2 regions of the Ramlibacter sp. G4-7 genome follow, and region 2 is predicted to be linked to the other one. Evidence: predicted binding sites of a transcription regulator. Region 2 holds the regulator's gene; the other holds the start of a gene.

Region 1 (6,930 bases), on a different contig from region 2:
GGCGAGGTGCAGCATCGAGGCCGCGGCACCGGCTGGAGCTACTGGCGGGAAGGGCTGGGCTTGCTCGCGCAGCGCATCTGCGAGGAAGACCGGCTCGCGCCCCCGCAGCCGGGTGGCAGCGTCGGGACGCCGCTGGCGCGCATCGACCTGGCGGCGAAGCTCGCCGGCGGCGCCTTCCTCCAGGACCTGGAGTTGCCTGGCATGCAGCACGCGGCCGCGCTGCGCTTGCCCGCGCGCGGTGCCCGCCTGCTGTCCTTCGACGCCGAGCGCTTCGCGGCGCGTGCCCGTGGCGCCCGCTGGGTCCGGCGCGGCGACTTCCTGGCCTGTGTCGCGTCCACGGAGCGCGGCGCCCGCGCAGGGCTGGACGTGCTGCATGCGTGCGTCCAGTGGGAGCTTCCGTCCGCCGAGGACATCGGCGCGGACGTGCCCGCCTGGCTGCAGCGGCAACCGGTGCAGGAGACCGTCTTCGAGCCCGCGCCGCAGGACAGCGGCGGCGACGTCGAAGGCACCTGGACGCGTCCCTTCCTCGCCCACGCTTCCATCGGCCTGAGCTGCGCGCTTGCGTGGCAGCAAGACGAGGTGCTCCAGGTCTGGTCGCACAGCCAGGGCATCTTCGCGTTGCGCGACGCGATCGCGCAGGTGCTCGCGCGCACGCCGGCCGGCATCCACGTGCACCACGTCGCAGGCGCGGGCTGCTACGGCCACAACGGTGCCGATGACGCGGCGCTCGACGCGGCGCTCGTGGCCACCGCCTTGCCGGGCACGCCGGTGCGCGTGCAGTGGTCGCGCGAGGAGGAACTGCGTGAGGCGCCGCTGGGCGCGCCCATGGCGGTGCGCATCCGCGCGGCGCTGGGCCCGGACGGGCGCATCGCCCGCTGGGACACGCACGTGCGCAGCACCAGCCACAACATGCGGCCCGGCGTGGGAGGCACGCCCAATCTGCTGGCTGCCGCCGCGGTGGACCCGGCGCTCGAGCGCCAGCAGGATCGGGAAGTTCCGCAGGAGCGCGGCGGCGGCGCCACGCGCAACGCGCAGCCCGTGTACCAGGTGGGCGCTCGCGGCCTCTCGCTGGCCCTCGCCACCACACCCTTGCGCACGTCCGCGCTGCGTGCGCTCGGCGCCTTCGCCAACGTGTTCGCGATCGAAGGGATGATGGACGAACTCGCCTTGCGCGCAGGATGCGATCCGGCGCAGTTCCGCCTGCGCCATCTCGAGGATCCGCGAGCGGCGGCCGTCCTGCGCCACGTGCTCGCGCTGTGCGCCTGGAGCGGCCCCGGCGCCGCGGGCGATGCGTGCACGCGCGGCATCGGCCTGGCGCGCTACAAGGGGCGCGGCGCCTGGTGCGCCGTGGTCGCCGAAGTGGTGCTGCAAGAGCGCGTGCGCGTTCGCCGCGTCTGGTGCGCCGTCGACGCGGGGCTCGTCGTCAACCCCGATGGCGCGCGCAACCAGGTGGAGGGCGGCATCCTGCAGGCGCTGAGCTGGACGACCCTGGAGGCCGTGCGCTTCGATGGGGCAGGCCCGGTGCGCTCGGGCTGGGATGCCTATCCGGTGCTGCGCTTCGGCGACGTGCCGGCGATCACCACGGAATTCGTCGGCGCGCACGGCAACGCCAGCCTCGGTGTCGGTGAAACGTCCCTGGGCCCGACCGCGGCCGCGATCGCGAATGCCGTGTCCGTCGCGATCGGACAGCGCGTCTTCGACCTGCCGCTCAGCCGCGAGCGCATGCTGGAGCTGCTTGCGCGCGCGTGAAGGAGGACAGGCGGGGGGAAATGGTGGCGCGGCTGGCGGGGATCGAACCCACGACCCTTGGCTTCGGAGGCCAATACTCTATCCACTGAGCTACAGCCGCAGTCAGGGCTATTGTATCGCCTCACAGCCTGGCATCGGGGCCGCTCGGGGGCCGACGCCAGGCGCGCGAACCCGGCACCGCCGGTTCAGCGCAGGATCAGCACGGGAATGTCGCCGTGGGTCAGCACGTGCTGCGTTTCGCTGCCCAGGAGCAGGCGCTTGAGGCCCTTGCGGCCATGCGAGGCCATCACGACCAGGTCGCACTTGTTCTTGCGGGCGGCCGAAAGGATCGCTTCGGCCACCAGGTCCGAGCGCACGGTGATGGCCTTGGCCTTCACGCCCGCCTGCTGCGCCGACTGGCCGACCTCGTCCGCCAGGGCCTGTCCGTGTTCGGCCCAGCGATCCTCGACGGCCTTCACTTCGGTCGGCGACACGGCCGCGCCGCCGTCGAAATAGGAGTTGCGGTAGCGGGGCACGACGTGCAGGGCGACGACTTCCGCTCCCACGGTGGAGGCGAAATCGACCGCGCTGCGGACGGCCTTCTTCGACAGCTCGGAGCCGTCGGTGGGGACCAGGATGCGTTTGTACATGGTGTTCTCCTGCGGATGCCCGCAGCCGATAGCGTAGGCAGCGGCCCCGCGGACCCGCTTGATGAAGGTCAAGCGGGCCCACGCCGGCGGCCGTCCCGGTGGGCGGATGGCGTCAGCGGCGCGCCAGCAGCAGGGCCACCAGCGCCCCGGCAGCGGCAGCGGCGCCGATCGCAGGCCAGGGGTTCTCGTGCACGTACTCGTTCACCGCGGCGCCTTTCTGTCGCACCTGGCCGCGGACGGCGCGCTCGGTGGCGTCCAGCCGCGCCTTTGCGCGCGCGAGGCTCTGCTCCAGTCGCGCGCGGGCTGCGGCGTAGCCCTGGCCGGCATCCTGCACGGCATGGTGCAGCAGCGCCTCCGCGTCGTCGACCAGGGTGCGGAGGTCGCGGGCGAGTCGCAGTTGCTCGGCCGCCGGGGTTTCGCTGGCGTCGTTCATGGAAGTTCCTTTCGTGGTGGCACGGGTTGCAGTCTGGGCTGGGTCGACTGCGCGCCACTTGCGGTGCGTCAAAGCCGGTGCCGTTCCTGCGGCTATGGTGCTTCCATCGCTTCCCTGGAGCACGGCCATGGCAACCCCTTCCTGCAGGCAGGTGCTGGTGCACCTCGATCCCACCCTTGCGAGCGGCCGGCGTCTCGCAGCCGCGCGTGAGATAGCCGGCCGCCTCGGCGCCGCCGTCAACGCGCTCTACGCGGCCACGCCCGCCTTCATCGAACTCCCCTATGCGTCGGAACTGGATTGAGGCAGGCAGTGAAGTACAAGGACTACTACGCGATCCTCGGCGTGCCGCGTGAAGCGGACGCGGACACGATCCGCAAGGCCTACCGCAAGCTCGCGCGCCGCCACCATCCCGACGTCGCCAAGGAGCCCGACGCCGAACTGCGCTTCAAGGAGGTGGGCGAGGCCTACGCGACCCTGAAGGATGCGGAGAAGCGGGCCGCCTACGACCGCCTGGGTGCGCATCGCCCCGGCGAGGAGTTCGCTCCGCCGCCGCAGTGGCAGGACCAGTTCGCGGGCGACGCGTTCGAGGGCATGGACCTGGCCGACCTGCTGGCGGCGCTCGGAGCCGGCCGGCATCGGCATGCGCGCGGTGCCGGGCCGGTGCCGCTGCGCGGGCGCGACTACGAAGCGGGCGTGCGCATCGGGCTGGAGGAGGCGCACCGCGGGGTCACGGTGAGCCTGGACGTCGCGCACGAGGACGGCACGCGCACGCTGGCGGTCACCGTGCCGCCGGGCGTGACCGACGGCCAGCGCCTGCGGCTGCGCGGCAAGGGCGGGGCCGGTCGCCACGGTGGGCCGGCCGGCGACATCTACCTGCACGTCGCGCTGGCGCCGCATCCCCTGTTCCGGGTCGACGGGCACGATCTGTACTTCGACCTCGCGCTGGCGCCGTGGGAAGCGGCGCTCGGGGCCGACGTCGAGGTGCCCACGCTGGACGGGCCGATGCTGCTGACCGTGCCCGCGGGCACGCCGGGCGGACGCAAGCTGCGCCTGCGCGGTCGGGGCCTTGCCACCGGGCATGGCGGGCGCGGCGACCTGTATGCAATAGCGCACCTGCAGGTGCCGGCCACGCTCACGCCGCGCGAGCGCGAGCTGTTCGAGGAGTTGGCCCGCGTGTCGCGCTTCGATCCGCGCGCGCTGGTGGACCGGGAGGAATCGCATGGCACCCGCGCCTGAGGACCGGACCCGCTTCGACGGGACGCAGCCCGTCGGCCAGCGCGAGCTCGGCGCCTTGTGCGGGCTGAGCGATGCGGAAGTCGAGGAGCTGGTCGAATACGGCAACCTGCAGCCGATCGCCGGCGAGCGGCTGTTCGACGCTGCGTGCGTGCCCGCCCTGCGCGCCGCGGTGCGCCTGCGCGCCGACTACGACCTCGACCTGTTCACCGCCGGCCTGCTGTTCGGGTTCCTGCGACGCATCGACGATCTCGAGCGGCAGGTCCGCTGGCTGCAGGCGCACCTGCCGCACGGGGTGCACGGAGTGCAGGACTTGCGCGAGGGGCCGGGTGGATGGCGCGAGCCGCACGGACACCTGCCGCAGTGAAGCAGCCGGCCGGGCAGGGCGCCCAGGTGGCGTACTTCTCGATGGAGATCGCCCTGGAGCCGGACATCCCCACCTACAGCGGCGGCCTCGGGGTGCTCGCCGGGGACCACCTGCGCAGCGCCGCCGACCTGCGCTTGCCGATGATCGGGGTGACGCTCCTCAGCCGTGCAGGCTACTTCCGCCAGCAGATCGTGGACGGCGCGCAGGTGGAAAGCGCCGACCCGTGGCAGCCCGAGCGCTTCGCGCGCCGGCTCGACGCGAAGGTGCGCGTGCGCATCGGGCAGCGCGACGTCTGGATCGTCGCGTGGGAATACGTCGTCCGCAGTCCGGGCTGCACGGACGACGAAGGAGTCCGCGTGCTGCTGCTCGACGCGGGCCTGCCGGAAAACGACGACGGGGACCGCGGGTTGACCGATCGGTTGTACGGAGGTGACGAGGGCTATCGCCTGCGCCAGGAACTGGTGCTCGGCGTGGGCGGCGTGCGGATGCTCGCGGCGCTCGGCATCGAGGTCGCCACGTACCACCTGAACGAGGGCCATGCGGCCTTCCTGGCGCTGGAGCTGCTGCGCGTGCGGCGCGCCCGCGGCGATCACGAGACGATGCGGGACTCGGCGGCAGCGGTCGCGGCGCGCTGCGTCTTCACCACGCACACGCCGGTCCCATCCGGCCACGACCAGTTCGACTACGCGCTCGCCCGCGACCTGCTCGGCGAGCTCTGGGACGAACCGGTCCTCAAGGAGTTCGCGGGGGCGGAGCGGCTGAACATGACACGCCTGGCGCTGAACCTGAGCGGCTGGGTGAACGGGGTGGCGCGCCGGCATGCGGAAACCTCGCGGGCCATGTTTCCGGGCTACGAGGTGCACGCCATCACCAACGGCGTGCATCCCTGGACCTGGGCGTCCGACGCCCATCGGGCCTTGTACACACGCCACATCCCGCGCTGGTGCCGGGAGCCCGAGCTGCTGATGCAGGTCGACCGCATTCCGGACCCGGAATTCGCCGGCGCCCATGCGGCCGCCAAGGCCGATCTCGCCGCCTGCGTCGCGCAGGCCTGTCCCGGCGCGCGCCTGTCGGCGGACTGCTTCACGATCGGGTTCGCACGGCGGATGACGGCCTACAAGCGTCCGGACCTGCTGTTCACCGACATGGAACGCCTGCGCCGGATCGCGCGCCTGTTCCCGCTGCAGGTCGTGCTGGCCGGCAAGGCGCATCCGCGCGATACGGAGGGCAAGCGGCAGATCGAGAAGCTGCATGCCGTCGCGCGTGAACTCGCGGGCACGCTGCCAGTCGTGTTCCTGCCCGATTACGGCATGCGGCTGGCGCGCCTTCTGGTGGCGGGGGTGGACCTCTGGCTGAACACCCCGCAGCGCCCGCTGGAGGCGTCGGGCACCAGCGGCATGAAGGCGGCGCTCAATGGCGTGCCCAGCCTCAGCGTGCTGGATGGCTGGTGGGTGGAAGGGTGGTCCGAGGGAGTCACGGGCTGGTCGGTCGGAACGGACGCCCCGCAGGAGGCGACGGAGGAGGCGTTCTCGCTCTGCGACAAGCTCGAACATGCCATCCTGCCGATGTTCCACGGCGATCGCGCCGGCTGGCTGGCCGTGATGAAGAACGCCGTCGCACGCAACGGCGCCTGCTTCAACAGCCACCGCATGCTCAGGCGCTACGCGCTCGAGGCTTACGCGCGTTGACGGGCGCGCCGCCGCCGTCCGGCGGCGCGGCCGCCTGCCACTGCGAAGTCTCCCCGTGCGCGGCCTCGGGCGGTTCGCGGGTGCCTTGCCGTCCGTAGATGAAGTGGTACGCCAGACCCACGAGGACGCTGCCGCCGACCAGGTTGCCGGCCGTCACGAACGCGAGATTCGCAGCCATGCCGGGCAGCGTCACCGCGGCACCGACGGGTGCAGCGTCGGCGCCCGACTGCACCAGCATGGCGAGCGGCAGCAGGTACATGTTGGCGATGCTGTGCTCGAAGCCGGCCGCCACGAAGGCAGTGATGGGGAAGACGACCGCGACGGCCCGGTCCACGACGCTGCGTCCCGCCACCGCCATCCACGCAGCCATGCACACCAGCACGTTGCACAGCACGCCGCGGACGAAGGCTTGCTCCCAGGGCAGCTGCTGCTTGGCCAGGGCCAGCCTGACCACTGTGCGGCCGATCGCGCCGTTGCCCATCTCGGTGTGGCCGCTCAGGTGCACCAGGAAGGCAAGGCCGACGGCGCCGGCGAAATTGGCGGCACAGACGACGACCCAGTTGCGCGCGACCTGCGCGGTGGTGATGCTGCGCTCGGCCCACGCCAGCACGAGGAGGTTGTTGCCCGTGAACAGCTCGGCGCCGGCGACGACCACCATCAGCAACCCGAGCGAGAACACCGCACCGGAGAGCAGCTGCGAGGCGGCGAAGCCCAGGGTGTCGTCGGCCCGCACGATGACGGCGAGCATGGCCCCCAGCCCGATGAAGGCTCCGGCCAGCACGCCGAGCATCACCAGGGGTGCGAGCGCGAGCCGGGCCTTCGCCGCCCCCA
Region 2 (6,930 bases):
GGAAGTCCGCAAGCGAGCGGAAGCCCGCGATGTAGGCCTCCTGCACCGCATCCTCCGCGTCGCCGGCGTCGCCCAGCAGCGAGCGGGCCATGCGGTACAGGCGCCGGTTGTGGCGGCGCATCAGCAGCTCGAAGGCGGCGGGGTCGCCCGCGCGCAGGCGCGGCAGCAGTTCCTCGTCCGCCGGTGCCGTGGCGATCTTCGGGGCGACGTTCATGGCAGCTTCACCGTTGCCTTCATGCCCGGATGGTAGATGCAGACATAGCCGTGCGAGCCCTTGCCGCGGGCCGTCCAGGTCCAGCTCTTGCCCGGAGCAATGGCGCCGGAGTCGAAGGCGCCCTTGGCGGTCGCCGTGTGCGGCACCACGTCCTTGTTCTGCCAGACCACCTTGTCGCCCGGCTGGACCGTGAGTTCGGCGGGCTGGAAGGCCATCCCCTCGATGGTCACCACGCGGGTGCCGGCCGCCGCCAGCCCCGGCAGGAGGCAGGCGGCGGCGGCGATGCCAACGACGGCTCTTCTCATTTCAGTTGCGCCTGCAGCTGCTTGGCGTGCTCGAGGTGCTGCACCAGGGCCGGCCGCACCTTCTCGATCAGCGCCTTGAGCTCGTCGTTCTTCGCCGACGGCAGCAGCGTCTTGTCCACCGCGTCGATCACGGCCTGGTGGTAGGTGACCTCCTGGTCGACGTAGGCCTTGTCGAATTCCTTGCCCTTGAGCTTCTTCAGCTTCGCGACATTCGCATCGCCGCCCTTCTTCAGGCTCGCGCTCGTGTCGTTGCCCTCGGGCTTGACCTTCAGCTTCTTCACCAGGGCGGTGGCCGACTTGTTGACCGCGGTGTGGTCGGTGACCATCTGCTTGCCGAACGCGCGCACGTCCCTGGACGAAGCTTTCTTCTCGGCCAGCTTGCCGGCGTCGATGTCGACCTGGTTGGCCGTGACCACGATGTGGGCGATCTGCGGATCGCTGGGGCCGGTCTGGGCATGCAGGCCGAAGGCGGTGAAGCCGGCGATCAGCCCGGCTGCGAGGATGCGCGCGCGCATGGGGAACTCCTTTGTGGGTTGCGAGGGTATGGACGCCGCGACTCCGGCCGGCGTTCCCGGCCGCTTCCCATCCGTCGGCAAGCCAGTCTTCGTCGGCTTCCGTCCTACCCGGCCGGGTCCACGGCCGGCGCAGACTGGACCTCTATCCAGTCCTGACGCACATGGCGATCAACCTGGTCGTGGTGACGCTCTACGTGGTGAATGCGTGGACGCGCGCGAGCGATTCCGCCTCGCCCGGCATGGCGCTGGGCCTGTCGCTGGTCGGGATCGCCCTGCTGCTGGTGTCCGGTTGGTTGGGCGGGAAGATGGTGTACCTCAAAGGCGTCGCCGTCCACACGCAAGAAGAGGCGTCGGCGGCGGCGACGAACGATCCCTGGCGCGCCGATCGCAGGAGCTCCAACCGCAGCACGGCGGCGGGCCGCATGCCGCGCATGGGCGAGCGCGCCATGGCCAAGGACGGCGACGTGCGGGAGACGGATCGCAGCTGAACTTCCCCCGACGCGCACGAAGGCCGCTCGTGGAGCGGCCTTGTCGATAAGCGCGAGGCTGCGGTCAGCCTTGCGTGCCTCCCTTGAGCTGTCGTTGCACCAGTTGGTCGAGGGCGCTCGAGGTGCTGCTCGCCGTGCAGGCCGCGGTGCCGCTGTTACGTTGCTGCCCGAGGACGTTCGCGCCCACGCCGCAGACGGTGGCAGCGATGCCGATCGGGACCTGCACCGTGACCGGGATCTGGCTCACGTCCACGTTGATGTTCTTGGCGATGTTGTTCGCGACATTGTGAACATCGACGTTGACGAGGCCGGACTGCTGCGCGAACGCGCCGGTCGCAAGGACTGCGCCGAGGCCGAGAACGGCCGCCATGGATTTCACTTTCATGATTCACCTCCGTGTGTACTGGATCGGGTCGCGGCGGCAAGACCATCTCGCCGTCCGTGCCTCCCATTTTTGGGATCGACGCGTGGCTTCCCAGCCCCTGCCGGCGCCTTTACGGCCTCTTACCGCGCCGAGCTTGCGGGCACACGAAAGTTGCTGCATCGGGCACTCAGCGATAAGGCGCCGTGCTGGTCCGTGTAACGTCGCTGGCACGACGATGGACGGCGGCTTGCAGACGCAGCCGTTTGCTCCAGATCAAGGCGGCCGCCCGTCGACGGACCAAAATGAACGGCATCGTCCTCCGGGCCCCGCCATGAACCCGAGCGCCTCCTCTCCCCTGCTGGTCCAGCAATTCGCGGCGCGTCTGCGCGAGCGGGCAAGCGAGCTGCAGGGGCTGCTGCAAGCGGCCGCCGTCGCCGGCATCACGCTGGACGCCCCCGGCGAGGTGACCGACTTCAAGGACATGGCAGCGCAGGACACGCGGGCCGTGGTCGACGAGGTGACGCGCGCCCACGCGGCCGACGAACTCGAACAGATCGCGGCCGCCCTGCGGCGGGTGGACGCCGGCACCTACGGGGAATGCGCGGATTGCGGCGACCGCATCGACGAGCGCCGCCTGCGGGCGCTGCCGGCCACCGCCTTCTGCACCGGCTGCCAGGCCGCGCACGAGCGGCCCGCGCCCAGGCGCTGACGCTCAGCGCGCCGCGGCCTGCCGCTCCACCTCGCCGCGCTTCATGCGCAGGTAGGCGTCGCGTTCGACTTCGTGCAGCTGGCGCGGGTACTTTTCGGTCGCCTCGAACCAGGCCTGCAGCCGCCGCTCGAGCTGCTGCTGCGGCGGCGCCGCCAGCGAATCCAGGTAGGCATCGATGGCGAGGTAGTAGCGCATGGTGTTGCGCTCCACGACGCCCCGCATGCCGCCGACGAAGGCGTCGTCATCCGACCGCGACGCATCCAGGCGCGTGAAGCCCACCTTGTCCCGCCCCGTGGTGCCCAGATACACCTTGATGGCGAGCTCGCTGGCCAGGCCATGGCTGAGCGCATAGCCCATGTGCAGGAAGGTGCGATTGGAGTCCAGCGGCACCGCCTCGGCCAGCAGCCGGTAGTCCCGCGTGTCGTAGGGTCCGTCGCCGGACTCCAGCGTCGCGGCGACATAGTCCGGCTTCACGACCGGGGGGCGCCAGCTGAAGGCCAGGCGCGAGGCGGACTCGAGGGACTGCGGGTCCTTCTTGCCGATGCGCACGTCCAGGGTCGTGCCGGCCTGCTCCTGCACGCGCCGGCAGTACTTGGTGTTCAGGTGCAGGATCAGGATCTCGCACCACTGGCCCGGGTCCGACAGCGCGGCCGCGACCTTGGGGAACGGGTGATCGAGGATCGCATACACCTCGCCGTCGACGCGGCGCGAGGCCTGCTCCGACTTGAGCACCAGCGGGCCGCCGAAGGCGTTGCTCGCCAGTTCCGGGGCCAGCGCGGCATGGCGGCCCTGCAGCGCGGCGGGTCCGAGCGCGCCCGCGGAGTGCGCAAGCAAGGGAAGCGACAGGGCGAGCGCGAGCAGCGCCATCCAGGGTTTCTTGTTCATCACGCAACGATAGGCGCTGCGCGCGAAGGCGACGTGTGAAAACGCAATTCCCCGCCTGCCGAGGCAGGCTTCCCGGCTTGTGCTTGCAGACTTCGGCCGCGCCCCCGGTCGCTTCCGCGAACTGGCGTAACCTTGCGCCTGCGGCGCCGCCCACCCAGGGTGGCGCGCGGAGACGACGCATGGACACCATCATCCTGGCCCTGCCCGGCGCGGAAAGGCTGGCCGAAACACTCGCGCAGCAACTGCATTGCGGCGCCAGCACGCTCGAGCTGCACCGCTTCCCCGACGGCGAAGGTGTCGTGCGGCTGCGCACCGGCGTCGACGGCCGCCGCGTGCTGCTGGTGGCGCACCTCGATCGGCCCGATGACAAGACGCTGCCGCTGCTGTTCGCCGCCGACGCCGCACGGGAGCTGGGCGCGCGCGAGCTGGGCCTGGTGGCGCCCTACCTACCCTACATGCGGCAGGACGAGCGTTTCCGGGCGGGCGAGGCGATCACCTCGCGCAGCTACGCGCGACTGCTGTCCTCGACGGTCGATTTCCTGCTCACCATCGACCCGCACCTGCACCGCCTGCCCAGCCTGGACGCGATCTACACGATTCCCACCCGCGTGGTCGCCGCGGCGCCGGCGATCGCCGCCTGGGTGCGGCGCGAAGTGGAGCGGCCGATCCTGGTCGGCCCCGACAGCGAGAGCGAGCAGTGGGTCGCGGACGTGGCGCGCCGGCTGGGCGCGCCGCACGTCGTCATGAGCAAGGTCCGCCGCGGCGACCGGGACGTGCAGGTGACGCTGCCCGAAGGCGCCGCGCACGACGGTCGCACCCCGGTGCTGGTGGACGACATCATCTCCAGCGGCCACACCATGGCGACCGCGGCGAAGGTGCTGCGGGAGGCGGGCTGGGCCCGGCCCTGGTGCGTGGGCGTGCATGCCTTGCTCGATCCCCCGGGGGTCGACATGCTGCACCGCGCCGGCATCGCGCGCATTGCCAGCTGCGACACGGTGCCGCACGCGACCAATGCCATCGCGGTGGCCCCGCTGCTGGCCGAAGCCCTCCGCGGGCAGCTGTCCGCCTGAAACGCGCGCGTCAGGCGTGCGGCTCGCGCCAGGGCGTAGGCCCCTCACGCGGCAGGGTGTGCGGGTGCGGGACGTGCACGTTGAGCGCGCGCAATTGATGCTCCAGCTGCGCGATGCGCTGCAGATAGCCCAGGAGCAGGCTGACGGTGAACAGGTCCAGGTCGTAATGGGAGTGCAGGCGCGCCGCCTCGAGCAGCGGGGGCACGCAGGCAGCACTGTACTCCCGGCTGCCGGGCCCCCCCATCGCCGGCACCAGCGAGCCGTATTCCACCAGTTCGTCCAGCTGCGCCGTGCTCATGCTGCAGATCAGCGCGAGTTCATCCTGGCCGATGCGGCGCAGCGGGTCGAGCCAGGTCAGGTCGGGAATTTCAGTGGCCATGGCAGGCCTCCTTCGCAGGAGTGGCGCGCAAGGCCGCGCGCGCACCGGCACAGCTTACGCCGTGCCGCGCCATCCAGGGGGCCGCCCCGATCACTGGACACGCAGGTCGAACGCGCGCTGCAGGCCCGCCAGGTCCGTGATCCGCACGTGCTTCTTGTCCACTTCCAGCAGGCGCTGCTGGGCGAAGGCGGAGAAAGTGCGGCTGACGGTCTCCAGTTTCATGCCCAGGTAGCTGCCGATCTCCGCCCGCGACATGCGCAGGTGGAATTCGCTCGCGGAGTAGCCGCGGGCCTTCATCCGTTGCGAGATGTTGAGGAGGAAGGCGGCCAGGCGCTCTTCGGCGTTCATCGACCCGAGCAGCATCATCAGGCTGTGCTCGCGCACGATCTCGCGGCTCATGAGACGGGAGATCACGTGCTGCAGGTCGACGCTGGTGGCGGCCAGTTCGCTCAGGTGGGCGTAGGGGATCGCGCAGATCTCGGCATCCTCCAGCGCCACGGCGCTGCTGGCGTGCTTGCCCGAGGCCAGGCCATCGAACCCGAGCAGCTCGCCGGCCATCTGGAAGCCGGTGACCTGCTCGCGCCCGTCCTTCAGGTTCAGGGTGGACTTGAAGGTGCCGCTGCGCACCGCGTACATGCACTGGAAACGGTCGCCCTCGTGGTACAGCGCCTGGCCCTCCTTGATCCGGCGGCGCGCGAACCTCAGGCCGTCCAGCCGCTCGACGTCGCTGCCCGTCAGGCCGCAGGGCAGGCACAGGTCCTTCAGGTGGCAGCTGGAGCACTGCGTCACCAGCGGCGCCGGCGTGCAGGCGGCGTCGCCGGCGTGCGCCCGGTCGATGAAGTGGATGGTGGCGACGGAAGCGGTGGCGGTGGTCATGTTCCCTCCTTCTGGCTTGTTCAATGGACCGCGTGCCGCCCTGCCGTTTCCACGGCACGGGCCAGCTGGTCGAATTCGGTGCTCTTGTCCAGGAAGCTCACGGCGCCCTCGCCCAGGTAGCGCTTGCGGTAGGCCGGGGCGGAGTTGTTGCTGAAGACGACGAAGGCGACCTGCGGGTCCGCCAGGCGCACGGCCTTGAGCACCTGCAATCCGCTGCCGCCTTCCAGCTGCACGTCCAGCACGACGACGTCGGGGTGGCAACGCAGGATGCCGGCGATGCAGCTCTCCGGCGTGGCGGCCTCGCCCACGATGGCGATGTCGGCCGCCCCGAGCAGCGCGTTGACGCGCTCGCGGATCTGCAGCGAATCGTCGGCGAGGAACACCTTGATGCAGCCGTTCGGGGTCATGCCTGCACTATGGGCATCCGGCCGGATTCGCGACATCGGAGCCGGCTGAATCGCTGGCTCGGAGGAGTCCGAATCGCCGCGGCGCGCGGGACTAGGGTCCCTAGGAATCGTCCTAGCCGCCTGGCTTGATCCGCATCAAGCGGTCGCGCGCTGCGTCGTCCCACCATGGGGGATCTCAATGCGAACGGAAGGCAAGCCATGTACAAGCGCATCCTCGTGCCGGTGGACGGCAGCGACACCTCGAACAAGGCCCTGGTCGCCGGCTTGCAGCTGGCGCGCGAGGGCGGCGGCCGCGTGCGGCTGGTGCACGTGCTCGATCCGATGGCTTTCATCAGCACCGGCTACGGGCCGGTGGTGGACTTGCTGGATGTCGGCAAGAAGGGGGCCGCCAAGGTGCTGGCCGACGCCCTGGAGATCGCCCGGGCCGCCGGCGTGCCCGCGGACACGAAGTTGCTGGACGCCCCGGGGGCGCGCATCGGCGAAGACATCGCGGCGGAGGCGCGGTCCTGGGAGGCCGACCTGGTGGTCGTCGGCACCCACGGTCGCCGCGGTGTGAGCCGGGTCCTGCTGGGAAGCGGGGCGGAGCAGGTTCTGCGCATGGCGCCGGTGCCCGTCCTGGCCGTCCGCAGCGACCCGCCGCCGGCCTGAGCCGACACCCGCCAGGCAAACGCACGCTTAGGTCGTATTGTTGACCTTCGGTTACGAATAGGTCGCCTTG

What was found. The regulator FNR, encoded in region 2, switches genes on or off when oxygen is low (the NO sensors DNR and NnrR bind a similar motif). The targets are predictions, from matches to a motif close to TTGATNNNNATCAA.
Region 1: a site for FNR is predicted at 2,437-2,450, ahead of AC3EGR_RS23895 (universal stress protein). Genes of this name have one in related genera too.

The regions. Positions count from the first base shown of each region.
Region 1 is NZ_JBYNTT010000026.1:1,529-8,458, reverse strand. It holds gene AC3EGR_RS23905 (xanthine dehydrogenase family protein molybdopterin-binding subunit) at 1-1,749, shown strand, start outside; tRNA gene AC3EGR_RS23900 (tRNA-Arg) at 1,774-1,849, opposite strand; gene AC3EGR_RS23895 (universal stress protein) at 1,935-2,378, opposite strand; gene AC3EGR_RS23890 (ElaB/YgaM/YqjD family protein) at 2,491-2,811, opposite strand; gene AC3EGR_RS23885 (hypothetical protein) at 2,939-3,112, shown strand; gene AC3EGR_RS23880 (DnaJ C-terminal domain-containing protein) at 3,121-4,047, shown strand; gene AC3EGR_RS23875 (chaperone modulator CbpM) at 4,031-4,411, shown strand; gene glgP (alpha-glucan family phosphorylase) at 4,408-6,099, shown strand; gene AC3EGR_RS23865 (formate/nitrite transporter family protein) at 6,065-6,930, opposite strand, start outside.
Region 2 is NZ_JBYNTT010000002.1:307,871-314,800, reverse strand. It holds gene AC3EGR_RS04475 (RNA polymerase sigma factor) at 1-214, opposite strand, end outside; gene AC3EGR_RS04470 (cupredoxin domain-containing protein) at 211-519, opposite strand; gene AC3EGR_RS04465 (DUF4142 domain-containing protein) at 516-1,034, opposite strand; gene AC3EGR_RS04460 (DUF2231 domain-containing protein) at 1,196-1,522, shown strand; gene AC3EGR_RS04455 (hypothetical protein) at 1,587-1,907, opposite strand; gene AC3EGR_RS04450 (TraR/DksA family transcriptional regulator) at 2,218-2,595, shown strand; gene AC3EGR_RS04445 (hypothetical protein) at 2,599-3,480, opposite strand; gene AC3EGR_RS04440 (ribose-phosphate pyrophosphokinase) at 3,660-4,550, shown strand; gene AC3EGR_RS04435 (chaperone modulator CbpM) at 4,561-4,929, opposite strand; gene fnr (fumarate/nitrate reduction transcriptional regulator Fnr) at 5,020-5,805, opposite strand; gene AC3EGR_RS04425 (response regulator) at 5,826-6,212, opposite strand; gene AC3EGR_RS04420 (universal stress protein) at 6,411-6,860, shown strand.